DNA from 3 places in the Rossellomorea sp. YZS02 genome. Region 2 is predicted to be linked to each of the others. Evidence: riboswitches for the same ligand, from Rfam matches in the RefSeq annotation. Region 2 holds a riboswitch; each other region holds the start of a gene.
The links. Region 2 has a riboswitch for cobalamin ahead of SLH55_RS14730 (acyl-CoA thioesterase). Riboswitches for the same ligand answer to the same signal wherever they lie in the genome.
Positions count from the first base shown of each region.

Region 1: it holds a riboswitch for cobalamin, as region 2 does, so the genes downstream of both, SLH55_RS13405 (ABC transporter substrate-binding protein) here and SLH55_RS14730 (acyl-CoA thioesterase) in region 2, are expected to answer to the same signal.
Region 3: it holds a riboswitch for cobalamin, as region 2 does, so the genes downstream of both, metE (5-methyltetrahydropteroyltriglutamate--homocysteine S-methyltransferase) here and SLH55_RS14730 (acyl-CoA thioesterase) in region 2, are expected to answer to the same signal.

Region 1 covers NZ_JAXBLY010000012.1:134,584-139,782, reverse strand. The annotation lists gene SLH55_RS13415 (hypothetical protein) at 269-424, opposite strand; gene msrA (peptide-methionine (S)-S-oxide reductase MsrA) at 480-1,013, opposite strand; cobalamin riboswitch at 1,222-1,422, shown strand; gene SLH55_RS13405 (ABC transporter substrate-binding protein) at 1,559-2,524, shown strand; gene SLH55_RS13400 (FecCD family ABC transporter permease) at 2,487-3,545, shown strand; gene SLH55_RS13395 (adenosylcobinamide amidohydrolase) at 3,542-5,002, shown strand; gene SLH55_RS13390 (bifunctional adenosylcobinamide kinase/adenosylcobinamide-phosphate guanylyltransferase) at 5,038-5,199, shown strand, end outside.
Region 2 covers NZ_JAXBLY010000014.1:68,201-73,399, forward strand. The annotation lists gene SLH55_RS14710 (flotillin family protein) at 1-1,027, opposite strand, end outside; gene SLH55_RS14715 (DUF1761 domain-containing protein) at 1,648-2,016, opposite strand; gene SLH55_RS14720 (AraC family transcriptional regulator) at 2,030-2,962, opposite strand; gene SLH55_RS14725 (zinc ribbon domain-containing protein) at 2,995-3,249, opposite strand; cobalamin riboswitch at 3,331-3,520, shown strand; gene SLH55_RS14730 (acyl-CoA thioesterase) at 3,675-4,148, shown strand; gene SLH55_RS14735 (DASS family sodium-coupled anion symporter) at 4,205-5,199, opposite strand, start outside.
Region 3 covers NZ_JAXBLY010000019.1:72,545-77,743, reverse strand. The annotation lists gene thiC (phosphomethylpyrimidine synthase ThiC) at 126-1,880, shown strand; SAM riboswitch class I at 2,152-2,259, shown strand; cobalamin riboswitch at 2,334-2,519, shown strand; gene metE (5-methyltetrahydropteroyltriglutamate--homocysteine S-methyltransferase) at 2,677-4,950, shown strand.

The sequences.
Region 1 (5,199 bases), on a different contig from region 2:
GGAACCGAGCAAATCAAGGGATTAACGGCTTAACTAAGTGGAGGACTTCCTCGGTTCTTACTTTTAACGTTTACATCGCGGTATAAATTTATGTACAATTTGTATCATTCTTGAAAATTAGATGCCTTGGATGGTTTCGTGCTTGCATGTTCTTGGATGTAAAAGAATGTTCAATCAATCGCATCCCTCTCTACCCCTGGCTCGAATCCATCCTGCCCCATCAGGAAAAGAGGGGGAGGGCTCGAATATTAGCAGCCCTCACCATGCTTTATCTTCGTTCCGATGAATGATTATCCACCGTGTCCGAGTTGTTTACATTGGCTTCATCTTCATCGGGATAGGGATCGAAGAAATTAACGATCTTACCAGGTCCATCAAATCCGGTAACCTGTTCTAGATCACTTTTACTCTTTTCTTTATTCAAATGAAAAACTCCTTTCTACCCATTAGTTTGGTGAAAGGAGTTTATTTTCATGCCTTTAATTGTTTTTCCAATGATCTTCAATGAAATCATCTCGGCCTGACTTTTCGCGGTCCTGTTTATATTCATCAGGATTCTTTTTATAGTATTTTTGATGGTAATCCTCTGCAGGGTAAAAAGGTGATGCAGGAAGAATCTTAGTGACGATCGGTTTATTGAATCGGCCGCTGTCTTCTATTGCTTTCTTTGTCTTTTCCGCCGATAGCTTTTGTTGTTCATTGTGATAGAAAATAGCTGTACGGTACTGGTCACCGCGATCGTGGAACTGACCTCCGTCATCAGTAGGGTCAATTTGGGGCCAGTATAGTTCTAATAGCTGCTCGTAAGGAAAGAGGTCCGGATCAAAAGTGATTTGGACGACTTCATAATGTCCGGTGTTACCCCCTTTGATATCCTCATAAGAGGGGTCTTCCAGGTGCCCTCCAGCATATCCTGAAATCACGTCGATAATCCCGGGCAGCTCATCAAACGGCTTTACCATGCACCAAAAACATCCACCTGCAAAGGTGGCAATTTCTCTCTTAACATTCATACTAGCAAACCTCCTGTACCATATGTACTCCTCTAAAGCAGTAAAGTAATTGCTTGAACAGATTCTACCACGAATGGTTCATCGCCACAATGTATTAAACTTATGCACTTACATGAAAAAATGTAAATCTGCAAGTTTTCTGCAATTTTATGAAATTTCATTTCCCATCCGTCATAATTTGTGTATAATTCTTTTGAACGGAACAATTACATATGGTAAGAATTCAGGTGAAGCGGAAGGCATGTTTCTTCTTAGCTTCTTAATAGGGAAGTTGGTGTAATTCCAACGCGGTCCCGCCACTGTAAATGGTAGTTTGCTGAAAGTATGCCACTGTGCGAAGCGTGCATGGGAAGGTATCAGCAAACAATGACCATGAGCCAGGAGACCTGCCTGAGTTTTTTTCGCACCAAATCTACGCGGATAGAGAGGTGTAATGTGCATGGTTTATTGTTTTGAACCCTATATATGCATCTTACACAACATCTCTGGTCCACTAGAGATGTTTTTTTCTGTCTACAATCTACATTCACAGGGGGAATAAGGAAATGAAACACACATTTAAGGTAATACTCTCATTATTTTTGGCCGTTGGGTTCCTTTCAGCATGCGGAACCAATGATGGTGATCAATCAAAGAATAAAGAAAATGCAGAGGTAAGTGGGGATTCATCAGAATTTCCTTTGTCTTTAAATGACGCATTGAATCATAAAGTTACACTGGAGGAACAACCTAAGCATATCGTTTCACTAATTCCAAGTAATACGGAAATTTTATTCGAACTTGGATTAAACAGGGAAATCGTCGGTGTTTCAGATTTTGATAACTATCCGAAAGAAGCCGCGGATAAAGAGAAGATCGGTGGAATGGAATTTAACGTCGAGAAAATTGTCAGCTTAGAACCCGATCTGGTCCTTGCCCATGAATCCACTGCCAAATCAGCGGAAGAAGGGTTGAATCAGTTGAAAGATGCTGGGATCAATGTATTCATCGTAGAGGATGCAAAAAGTTTTGAAGAAGTGTACACCACCATCAATGATATTGGTGTTCTTGTAGGGAAAAAAGACAAGGCAGCTTCTATTGTGTCTGACATGAAATCAGATTTGGAAGAGATTGAGAAAAAGGCAAATGAAGTATCAAATAAGAAGCGTGTGTATGTGGAAGTTTCTCCTTCACCGGACATTTATTCAACAGGAAAGAACACGTTCATCAATCAAATGCTTTCAATGGTCAATGCTGATAATGTCATGAGCGAACAAGAAGGATGGGTGAAGGTAAATCAGGAATCTGTCATTTCTTCGAATCCTGACGTGATCATCACAACGTATGGTTATTATAGCGAAAACCCGAAAGAACAAGTAATGAAGAGAGATGGATGGAAAGATGTCAATGCCGTGAAGAATGGGCATGTTTACGATGTTCATTCAGATTTAGTCACACGTACGGGTCCAAGATTGGTTGAAGGAGTAGAGGAAATTGCAAAGTCGATCTATCCAGAGGTATTTGCAAAATAGAATAGGGGTTACATACGGATTGGCTGGCCTATTTTTATTAGCGGCGGTTCTTGCAGCCATTTCAATCGGGACCATATCGATCCCGCCATTGGATATCGTTACAATCATCGGTTCTAAGTGGTTTGGCTTTGATTTACCTGAGACGGTCGATCCCATGTATTCGAACATCGTGTATACCATCAGGTTACCAAGAGTACTGTTAGCTTTACTGGTGGGGAGCTCTTTAGCCGTTGCCGGAGCTTCTTTCCAAGGATTATTGCGTAACCCGCTGGCCGATCCATATACATTGGGTGTCTCATCAGGGGCATCTGTCGGTGCAGTCATCACTTTATTTTTTCATTGGAGTATTCCGTTCATTGGGAAGTTTACGCTTCCCTTTTTCAGCATTATTTGCTCCATCATCACTGTATTTCTAGTACTATGGTTCGCACAAAAAGTCGAGAGGACCATGAAGGTTGAAACCATCATCTTGACAGGGATCATCTTCAGCTCGTTTTTAGGATCTTTGATTTCCCTGATGATCGCACTCACAGGCGAAGAATTGAGGCAAATCATCGGCTGGCTTCTTGGGAGCGTTTCTATGAGAGGGTGGGATTATATCACTATCATCTTTCCTTTCTTCCTTATAGGGACAATAGTACTCATCCTGAACGGCAAAGAGTTGAATGGAATGAGCTTCGGTGAAGAACAAGCCCGCCATATAGGCATATCCGTACATCAGAGAAAGCTTATCATTCTCATTGCCGGGAGTATCTTAACGGGATCAGCCGTCGCTGTCTCTGGAACAATCGGGTTCGTCGGTCTTGTCATCCCTCATTTTCTAAGAAGAATCGTCGGACATGATCATAAGCATCTTCTTCCCCTTTCCATCATCACAGGAGGAGGATTTCTCGTTCTCGCTGATTTACTCTCAAGAACCATCATCGCCCCGACTGAACTTCCAATTGGAGTGATTACGGCTTTGATCGGTGCTCCGATGTTCGCTTATATTCTCTTAAAGAAAAGGGGTTCTTCATCATGATCGCTGTTAACAGCGTCTCAGTGGGATATAACAATCATAAAATCGTTGATGACATGAATTTTCATGTGAATCAAGGAGAGTTTTTTGGCATTCTCGGGCCAAATGGCAGTGGGAAGACGACGCTATTAAAGGCACTTACCGGTCTTCTTCCGTTAATGGCTGGGACGATTGAATTGAAAGGAAGGCCGCTTACACAATATTCTTCGAAGGAATTAGCTAAGCATGTAGCTGTTCTGCCTCAAATATCGACTGAAACTTTTTCTTATGAAGTGAAAGAGACGGTCATGCTTGGTCGATATGCTCATCAGAAAGGTTTTATAAAAGGGGCAACGGAGAGGGATCGTGAAGTGGTTGACAAAGTGATGGACCAAACGGGTATTTCTTCTTTTCAAGACCGCTTCCTCCATGAACTGTCCGGTGGGGAACGTCAACGTGTGTTTCTTGCTCAGGCACTCGCGCAAGAACCCCAGATCCTTTTGCTTGATGAACCCACTAATCATCTGGATCTGTCCTACCAAAAATCGTTATTGGATTTAATCAAAGCACAGACAATCGAAGAAAAATTAACGGTCATATCCATTTTTCATGATTTGAATTTAGCAAGCCTTTACTGTGATCGCTTACTTCTATTAGATCGTGGAAGAACAAAACTCCTTCATCATCCGGAAGAGGTTTTGAAAGAAGAGCATATAGAAGAGGTATATCATACAAAGGTTCAAAAGCAAGCTCATCCTCTGGTGGCCAAGCCGCAGATGGTGATCGTTCCAGAGGGGAATGAAAGTGAGAATTTCATCCTGGATGAAAGGTACCTGACCTTAAGTGAAGAATGTATCCATTTCTCTGCTCCATATCCGTTGAAATGTATGTCCTCTGGAATCATTGGGGCAGGAATCGGGTGGTACAGCCACTTTATCAATCGAAGAGTACCAGGGGATTATGATTGTTCGGATTATCAGGGAGATATGAGAAAGTACCTTGTTCAAAAGGACTTGGACCCAACCTTAACCGTTGGGATGATGACGGCTCTCGATTTGACCAATATGGTGTATGATCGTTTTGAAACCGAAGGAAAATCGGTTTTCGTCGTGGTGACTGCAGGCGTTGGAAATGCCATGGACGTATCGACAAGTTACCAATATGATATGGAAACAAAGCCCGGTACGATTAATACTTGGGTATTCATCAATGGGAATTTATCAGACGAAGCGTATATTGAAGCACTCGTCACATCCACTGAAGCAAAGGTGAGAGCTTTGCATGATATGAATATACGGGACAGGAGAACAGGGAATCTGGCGACGGGCACACCTACAGACAGCATTCTGATTGCCTCCAGTCAAAAAGGCGACCACGAGCCCTTTGCTGGACCGATTACTTCAATAGGGAAATTGATCGGGAGGGGAGTCTATGAAGTAACCAAGAAAGCTATCGCTCGTTATTTGGAGAAAAAGGAATAGGGGATGTGGTCCTATTATAGAAAAGAGGCAGTACTGTGGGTAAATTGATATTTATAACCGGTGGTGTGAGAAGCGGTAAAAGCTCTTATGCTGAAGGACTTGCAGCAGGATTAAGGAAAGGGAAGGAAGAATTGGTTTATCTGGCGTGTGGGGTCAATACCGATCAGGAGATGGAACGAAGGATTCTGAAACATCAA
Region 2 (5,199 bases):
CGGCTTCTGCTTTACGAGTTGTTTCGTAATAATCTGCATCGGCTTTTGTTTTACGGACCTTGGATTCTTCCGCTTCGAGTTTAACCGCACGTTCACGTTCAAGGAATTGAAGGGTCAGCTCTTCTTCTTTTACTTCCTTGGCCAGTTTGGCTTTTTCAAGCTCGTATGACTGCTCGGATTTCGCTCTTGCACGCTCTGTTTCTTCTTTGAATGCAGCATCTTTGATGTCTTTTTCTTTCTTCGATTGAGCAATCGTAATTTGACGCTTGTACTCTTCTTCTTTCGCTTCCTGGTCGGTCTGTGCACGGTGAATGCGTGTTTCACGCTCTGTGTTCGCTTCTGCGATTTCCGCTTGCTTACGCACCTCTGCGATACGAGGACGACCAAGGTTTTTCAAATATCCGTTTTCTTCATCGGCATCCCGTATGTCCGTCAATCCGAGTGACGTGATTTTAAAGCCCATCAGATCAAGCTGTTTCTGGGCGATTTCCGATACATCGGCGTTGAATTTTTCACGGTTGCTGTTAATGTCTTCAACGGTCATTTTTGAAAGGATGGCACGAAGATTACTACCCAATACTTCGATGATTTCATCTTCAATTTCCTTTTGATCCTTCCCGAGGAACTGCTCGGCATAGTTGGCGATCCCGTTCAGGGTGTCGGCCACTTTCACCATGGCCACTGCATCGGCGACAATCGGAACTCCTCCGTTTGTATACACTCGTGGAGTGGAAAGCTTCAATTGGAAAGATGTAAGGTTAACAGGCGTGCTTGTTTGGAAACGTCTTAATCTGTATCCTCCACCACGGATGATTTTCATGGAACGGCCTTCCTGGTCGGTGAAAATATTCGATTCCTTTTCAGGATCCCCCAGTTTTGGTCCGGTAATGATCAATGCCTGATTGGATCTTGCGGTACGATAACGAAACCTCATCCAGAAATAATATGCGATCCCTACAATTGCCGCAATGACCAGTACAGGAATCAAGAAAACGAAAAATCCAATAACACTCAATGATCCTAGCATTCTGACAACCCCTCTCGACATTTTGTTTAAACCAGCATGCTGTCTGATTTAATTTTTAAATAAAAGTGCTAGCTACACTACTATATACGGATGCCAGAATGAAAAAGTTTCAAAAAATTAGGCTATTCTCCTATTTTTATATAAAGGCTGTTTTCATATACCTTGTTGCTTTTGGATGTAGCGAGTGGCGGTTGATTTCCGCTACAGGTGCTCGCTTTCCGCTCCAATCAACTGACGAAAAGTTTGACTATCACATAGGAAATGTGGAGACTTCTTATGCCACTGCTTTTTCACTCTTTGCTGTGATTGATTTTATTTTAAAGTCCTTTACTTTTTTTAAACTGATGGACACAAACCATTTTGCTCTGTCAACCACTTACTACTCTAGAGGGTGAAGGGAACTGCGTAGACTCCTACGGAAAACGGGCGTGCCGAGACCCCGGAAGCGGTTTTTGCTGAGGAGGCTCGGCCGAACGTCCGTGGAAAGAGGGACTGTTCCCTTCACCCTCCTGCACCACACCCTGAATGACAGAGCATTCGCAAATCTTAGTTTGTATATAAACTTTGCGAAAACAGCTTATATAAAAAAGCCTGAACCTGTAAAAGTTCAAGCTTTCATCCTATAAAAACCAGCCATGTAATGCACCAAGCAAAGTAAAAATGATGAGATGATCACCAATGGCAATCAGGAACATCCTTTTGGTCATGAGTCCAAAAAGTGCATTTTTTAAATAAACAATGGAAACCAATATCCCAACGATTCCTCCTACCAACGCTCCTGAAGCTAAACCACTGGATTCCGTCCCTTGAACGAGAACTCCTACCAGGGCAGAACTAATGAATGCCACCAGGACAGCCACCACATATTTCACCGGGCCTGCTCCATCCTGATCTTTCTTCCCAAGAAGGATTGAATAAAAAATCCCGCCGTATATCATATACAACACGGCCCCCGCTAAAAACGCGAACATATTCAAATCTGCTGTCATCCCTATTCCTCCATTAATTCGGTTCAATGGCCAGTGCGATCGCCTTTATACCACATCTTATCTCAAGCGACCCTGGTATACCCTTTACCTCAACAAGTTCAACCGGATTCCCCAAATACCTAAAGCCGCTTTGTGGCAGCCAATAACTATAAAGCTCCGAGTAACATTCAATCAGCATGCCCCTTTCCTCATAATCGACTGGCTCAGGAAACTCATATATCACATGCTTCCCTCCGGAGAAATGATTGGTGTCCTCCCCGGGGATACTGCGCCCCTTAACGCCCAACCGGCATTCATACCTGTTTTTTTCAGCAGGGGTGATGTACGGGTTACTCTTAGGTACACCGAATAACAACGGGCTGTCCTCCAATAGATCCCTTGCATTCCCCCAATGATAAAGATCCCGCCACACTGCAGGAATCCCTTTGACGTAGGATCCTGTATGGTATCGGTTGACAGTGGAGCATCCTGGTAAATGTGCGACTTTCACTTTGGAAAGGTCCAGCCATTTAAACTCATTATAAGTCTCTCTATCCCGGGATGCTTTCGGATTTGTGCTGGAAAGTTTAGATTTCTTGCTATTAATATATTCCCTTGGAAATCGTTCTAAATAAGCACCTTCCCTCCAGCTTTTCGGATTGGTGTTGAAATAGGTATTGAACGAATAGGTGAAATAAGATAAAGAAGAAAATCCACATTTCAAGGCAACTTCAGTCACAGGAACCCTTGGCTCATAAATCAGCATATGTGCGGCATTTTCCAATCGAATCCTTTTCACATAACCTGCAGGGGTCTCACCTATGAACCCTTTAAACAATCGTTGGAAGTGATAAGGTGAATAGGTAGAGACTTTGGCGAGATGCTCTAAAGATAAGTCTTCTGTAAGATGTTGATCTATGTATTGAATTACTCTATGAATCTGCGTCTGTTGATCACTATATGTCATTTCGATTCCTCACATGCATTCAATGAATCTCCCTATTTCCATCGTTCAAGCTTGTGGATATTCCTCACAAACATACCTGATAAAAATGCCGGGACCCCCATTTCAATGCATTTGTTTTTCACAAAAAGCTTCATTTCGTCCATCGTAATATCCTTTTGAGTGAATTCTCCTTGCTGGTAACAGTGCTTACAATACATGACACTTTCCTCTGAATTTTTTTCCGTCCCCCGATCTTCTGCCTTCTTCAGCGGCATGGCACAACTTTGACATTTATTGAATTTCTTCACAATATCCCATCCCCTTTTCTTCATTTTACCATAGAGGGTGCTCATTCTATGAAAGTCTATGATAAAATAAAACCGTTCACAATTTAATCATTGCTCATTGGTGAAAATGATATGTTCATTTTCTTTAAAGGGAAGTTGGTGAAAATCCAACGCGGTCCCGCCACTGTAAGGCTGAGATTCCATATGGATCCACTGTTTCGCATCGAAATGGGAAGGAATATGGAATCGGAGACGCTGAGCCAGGAGACCTGCCAAGCTGAGAAGAACACGAAAGTTCCTACGGGAGATAGGAGGGTGTTGCGCATATGAAACGTCATACAGGGAACCAAGGGATCCCGGACGCTCGTTTGGAGTAACTGCATCTTCTTTTCACAAAGGAAGATGTTTTTTTGTTTCGCCATTATACAATCAGGGAGATGACAAGAATGGAACAAGCTTATTCTGTTGAGCGTTCACGAACCGTACAAACCAGATTGGTACTGCCACCGGATACCAATCATATGCAAACAATCTTCGGGGGAAAGGTATTGGCATTTATCGATGAAATTGCTGCGCTGTCAGCGATGAAGCATTCGAGCTCTGTGGTAGTCACGGCTTCGATCGATTCGGTCGATTTTCTGTCATCCGCAACTGTCGGAGACGCACTCAGCCTCGAGTCGATTGTAACTTCCACGGGAAGGACTTCAATGGAGGTGTACGTAAAAGTTTTCTCTTCGAATCTATTGACAGGTATCAAAACCTTGACGACGGAATCATTCCTTACCATGGTTGCGGTGGATGAAAACGGTAAGCCGAAACCGGTGCCGAAAGTGATCCCGGAAACAGAAGAGGAGAAGAGATTGTTCAACTCAGCTGTTCTGAGGAAGGAACATCGGAAGAACCGGGCATTGATAAAATAAGTTTTTGGGTATGGACAGCACGCTGTTCATACCCTTTTTTAACACTAAATATTGTCTTACCAGTAAAAGAACACCGAGCAGATGATGACGGCGATCCATGCTGTGGATGACCAAATTCCCGCCCGCATTAAATCCTTGTCGGTAAAATAACCGTACGAGTAGCTGATCAGATGAACCGGGGACTGGGTGACGAGGAAAAATCCCGGGACGCATGCCAGGAACACCGGCATGGCAATTTGCATGGGTGATAAACCCGGGATTGTGTGCCCGATCGTGATGCTGAGAGGGAGCATGATGGTCAAAAACCCCAGGATATTGACGAATACGATCCGAATAATACTCGTACATAAGATGAGGAGCAGGATGATCACCCAGGATTGGTGGCCAGTAAGTATAGAATTCAACCCTTCTGCCATCCATTCAATCGTCCCTGTCTCGACCAGCATCCCCGATACCATCAGAGTGGAGGCAAAAAAGAGCATCAGATCCCAATCAATCGATTCCCGCGCTTCTTCCCACTTCCATACTCCTGCAAAAGGAATGACGGTCATACATGCGCCCAGAAGGCCAACTTGAGGAATGGAATATCCATGTAGAGGCTGTGCAATCCACAGGATCAACGTTCCCCCGATGATACACATGATTTTCTTTTCATTGATGCCGACCGGCCCAAGCTCACTGATTCTTTTTTCGATCAATGCCAATAACAGCTTTCGGTCAATCTTCTCAGGGGGAAAGATCATTAAGAATATCCCCCACAATATCACGATAAAAAGCAGCACCGGTATTCCAAAAATCAGAAACCATCTTATATAATTCAGATCGCCCGAAACGTCGCTAAGGATTCCGAAAGCGTAGATAGTGGAACTGGCCCCAGTCGCGACAAACGATCCTGAAATGGCAGCCAGATAGGCAACCCCTATAAATAGTGACTTGCCCAGATAATGGACATCCGCTATTTTCCGCAGACTTTTCATCAGGCTGTCGAGTACCGATGATAACAGGCTGCCCTTCCCTACATTCGACGGTATCAGGACAGACAGGACAGTCA
Region 3 (5,199 bases), on a different contig from region 2:
TACTTTTTGACATGTCGGGTTCTGATCATTCAGGACCCTTTTTTGTGTCTTCATTTTCACTTAAGGATAAGTGAACTGCCTGACGAGGTAACCTTCCGGACCCAATCACAAGGAGGAGAAGGTAGATGGCAATCGAGTTAAAATCTCAATTTACAAACAGTAAAAAAGTGTACGTCAGAGGATCACGGCCGGACATAAACGTTCCGATGAGAGAAATTGAACAGAGTAAGACGAAGGCAGCCTTTGGGGAAGAAGAGAATGCTCCTGTTTGTGTTTACGATACGAGTGGGCCGTATACAGATCCACAATATCGTGTGGATATCAATAAAGGATTGCCTTCGGTGCGGAAGAAATGGATTATGGAACGAGGAGACGTGGAAGTCTACGAAGGACGTGAAGTCGTTCCGGAAGATAACGGTTATAGAAGTAAAGACCCCGGTGCCGGGCTGAAATGGTTCCCTCATGCAAACCGAAATCCTTTACGGGCAAAAAAGGGTGGTAACATCACTCAAATGCACTACGCAAAGAAAGGAATCATTACACCAGAAATGGAGTTCATCTCAATCCGGGAAAATGTGGATCCGGCTTTTGTAAGAGATGAGGTGGCAAGCGGAAGGGCAATCATACCTTCTAATATCAATCATCCTGAATGTGAGCCCATGATCATCGGCCGACACTTCCATGTGAAGATCAATGCGAATATCGGCAATTCTGCTGTATCATCCTCGATTGAAGAAGAAGTGGAGAAAATGACATGGGCAACCAGGTGGGGCGCAGATACCATCATGGACTTATCGACAGGGAAAGACATTCATACTACACGTGAGTGGGTGATTCGGAACTCTCCCGTCCCTGTAGGTACTGTACCGATCTATCAAGCTCTGGAAAAGGTAAACGGGATAGCAGAAGATCTTACGTGGGAGGTGTACCGGGATACGCTGATCGAGCAGGCAGAGCAGGGTGTTGATTACTTTACCATCCATTCCGGGGTATTGTTGAGATATATTCATTTAACCGTTGATCGTACCACAGGTATCGTGTCACGGGGAGGTTCGATCATGGCACAGTGGTGTCTGGCCCATCATAAGGAGAACTTTCTTTATACCCATTTTGAAGAAATTTGTGAAATTGCAGAGGCTTATGATATTTCGATTTCACTAGGGGATGGATTAAGACCGGGGTCGATCGCAGATGCCAATGACGAAGCCCAATTTGCTGAGCTTGAAACACTGGGCGAGTTAACGAAAATCGCTTGGAGGCATGATGTCCAGGTGATGATTGAAGGGCCTGGTCATGTCCCGATGCATATGATTAAAGAAAACGTGGATAAGCAAATGGAAATCTGTCATGAAGCCCCTTTCTATACATTGGGACCATTAACGACAGATATTGCACCAGGATACGATCATATCACTTCTGCCATTGGGGCTGCGATGATCGGCTGGTTCGGGACGGCGATGCTCTGTTATGTAACACCAAAGGAACATCTCGGGCTTCCGAATAAAGACGATGTCCGGGAAGGCGTCATTGCATACAAGATTGCCGCCCATGCAGCTGATTTAGCGAAGGGGCATCCAGGTGCACGCATAAGGGACAACGCCCTTTCCAAAGCACGATTCGAGTTTAGATGGAATGATCAATTCAATCTCTCCCTGGATCCTGAACGGGCAAGGGAGTATCATGATGAAACCCTCCCTGCCGAAGGGGCAAAGACCGCCCACTTCTGTTCCATGTGCGGACCCAAGTTTTGTTCTATGAGAATCTCACATGATATCAGGGGGATGAAGGGCAGTACTGTAGAGTCACAGTTTGAGAGGGACAAAGGGTTGAAAGAAAAGGCGAAGGAGTTTGTTGAAAATGGATCCAACCTCTACCGGTAATCAAGGTTCTCATATACTTTTGTTGCAGAAAGAAATGCTGATTCTGCACCAAAGGATCATGGACCTTGAGAAAGAAGTGAAGGGCATCCAGGCCAGGTGCAAACATGTCTTTTATGAAACTCCCGCCTCACGGAATTGCATCAAGTGCCATTATGCAGAAAGTACGTACTATTAAGGAGATTGAAAAAGGATGAAATTTTCTTTTGACAGTCAATTGTTCCCGTGCTACGATAAGTACTAATTTCCGAATAGTAAAAATATAAGCATAAAACTCTTATGTAGAGAGGTGGAGGGACTGGCCCTGTGAAACCCGGCAACCGTTCAATTTTTATTGAAAAGGTGCTAATTCCTGCAAAGCCTTGGCTTTGGAAAATAAGAGGGGATTCCACTAAATATGAAGCCCTCTCTTTCATTGATGGAGAGGGCTTTTCGTTATCTGGTAAAAGGACAATTGAATAGACAAATGCAATAGGTGCTGAGTTTTACTCAGCTAAGAGGGAAGACCGGTGAAAATCCGGCGCGGTCCCGCCACTGTATAGGGGAGCAACTTATCATTTAACCACTATTTCATCCGAAATGGGAAGGGGTAAGAAGCGACGATCCTGAGTCAGGAGACCTGCCTGTTGTATGCACTTATGCTCTACGGGGATATAGAGAGGGGTGAGGAATGCGTGTTGAGAATACCGATTGGTCTCGACTCTAGTTAAGTATGCGTATGAATCTCTCTTTCTTTTGAAAGAGAGATTTTTTTGTTGGGGCTATAATCACAATTCTGAAAAGATGGGGAGTGTGTTATTTGAGTAAGGTCATGAGTTCGAATTTAGGGTATCCGAGAATAGGGGAAAATCGTGAATGGAAAAAGGTATTGGAGAAATATTGGTCCAATAAGGTGGACGAAGAGACGTTCCAAAAACAAATGGAAGTTATACGTCTCGCGCATGTGAAGAAACAGAGGGATCAGGGAGTGGATTTGATTCCCCTTGGGGACTTCTCGCTTTATGATCATGTACTGGATACTGCCGTGATGTTTGGAGTCGTTCCGGAAAGATTTGACTATCAAGGTGGGAAAGTACCTCTCGATACGTATTTTGATATTGCAAGGGGGACGAAGGATTCCCCAGCATCGGAAATGACGAAATGGTTTAATACCAACTATCATTATATCGTCCCGGAATTTTCCGGCTCGGAACCTAAGCTGGTGGAAAATCGACCGCTGGCTTTTTACCGAGAAGCGAAAGAAAAGCTTGGTATCAAGGGGAAGCCTGTGATCATTGGGCCATTCACATTTGTGAAATTGTCTAAAGGGTATGATGATGGGGATGGAAACGCACTTGTGGAAAAATTGGTCCCTCTATACGCCAGAGTCTTAAAGGAATTACAGGAGGAGGGAGTAGAATGGGTGCAAATGGACGAGCCGATCTTATGTACCTCCATCTCCAGACAGGAGGTGGAACGCTTTAAAGAGGTCTATGGGGTATTAAAGCAATCTGCTCCCCATGTGAAGGTTATTCTTCAAACCTATTTCGATCGATTGGAGCATTATCAAGAGGTGATGGCCATACCTGTGGACGGGATAGGAATGGATTTTATTCATGATCGGGGAGAGAATTTGGATGCCATCAGAAGGAACGGGTTCCCTGCAGATAAGATACTCGCTGCCGGGGTGGTGGACGGCAGGAATATTTGGAGAAGGAATCTTGTTGACGCCCATTCATTTGTATCTTCATTGACTGATCTAGTATCGAAGGACCAATTAATCATTCAACCATCCTCCAGCTTGCTTCACGTACCGGTGACCGTGCGGAGGGAAGATGCTTTGGATCAAACCCTTAGAGAACGCTTGTCTTTTGCTGATGAGAAATTGAAGGAGGTGGTCATTCTTGCGAAAGCGATCGGGAAAGAAACGGGGATCTTACAGAAGGAGTTGGATGGAAGTGTGAAATCCATCGCTGCCCGGCATGAATCAGTCGGTAGCAGCAGAGAAGCATATGAAGAAAACCGATTGACTGTCAGGAGGTTGTCCCCCTATTCCATTCGCCGAAAGGTACAATCCGAGCTCCCCCTTCTTCCCACTACTACAATCGGGAGCTTTCCTCAGACCAGTGAGGTAAGGAGACAGAGATTGAAGTGGCGTAAGGGTGAGATTGGTGACGACGCATATCGGGAATTCATTCGTGGAGAAATAAAACGGTGGATCACCATCCAGGAAGAAGTCGGATTGGATGTGTTGGTACACGGTGAGTTTGAACGGACGGATATGGTCGAATTTTTCGGCGGAAAATTGGAGGGCTTTCAGTTCACAAGATTCGGATGGGTCCAGTCCTATGGATCGCGATGTGTGAAGCCGCCAATCATATATAGAGATGTGAAATTTATACAACCGATGACAGTGGATGAGACGGTATATGCCCAGTCGCTAACCAAAAAGCCGGTTAAAGGGATGTTAACAGGGCCGATCACCATTCTGAACTGGTCATTCGTGAGGGAGGATCTATCACGCAACACAGTAGCTAACCAGATTGCCTGCTCTCTCTGCAAAGAAATTGAATCACTTGAAGAACAGGGAATTCGGATGATCCAGGTTGATGAACCCGCTCTCAGAGAGGGATTACCATTGAAGAAGGAACGGTGGGATGACTATTTACAAGCTGCTGTTCATTCATTTAAGTTAGCCACTTCGTCAGTTCGGGATGAAACGCAAATTCATACCCATATGTGTTATGCCGATTTTGAAGATATCATGGAAGCCATCAGTGAACTTGATGCAGATGTCATCTCAATCGAGACGTCGAGGAGTCATGGTCAACTGATCAACATTTTTGAGGAAAGCATATACGACAAAGGGATAGGCTTGGGTGTGTATGATATTCACAGTCCCCGGATACCTGAGAGTGAGGAAATCATCAAGCATATTAAGCGTTCTTTAAAAGTGTTGAATCCTACACAGTTTTGGATTAATCCTGATTGTGGTTTGAAAACCAGGGGAATTGCTGAAACCATTTCATCCCTAAAAGTGATGGTGGAATCAGCGAAGCATGTCCGTTCAGAACTTCTCGTGAAGAATGAGTAAGAACATGCGTCATAGAATGAACATCATGAAAGGAGCAACAAATGTCCTACGTAGCCATCGGGAGAATTATACAGGTATACAATGAGCGATACCCTCAGCATACTTGCCTATATATGATCAGTGATAAGAGAGAAGATGAGTTGGAGAAGGGGAGAATATCTTTAAAATCTGAGGTGAAGCTTATGGCAAGTGAGAAGGTATGTAATATATATGCTCCCCAGTAATAGAGAACCTTGGGTCTACTCAACA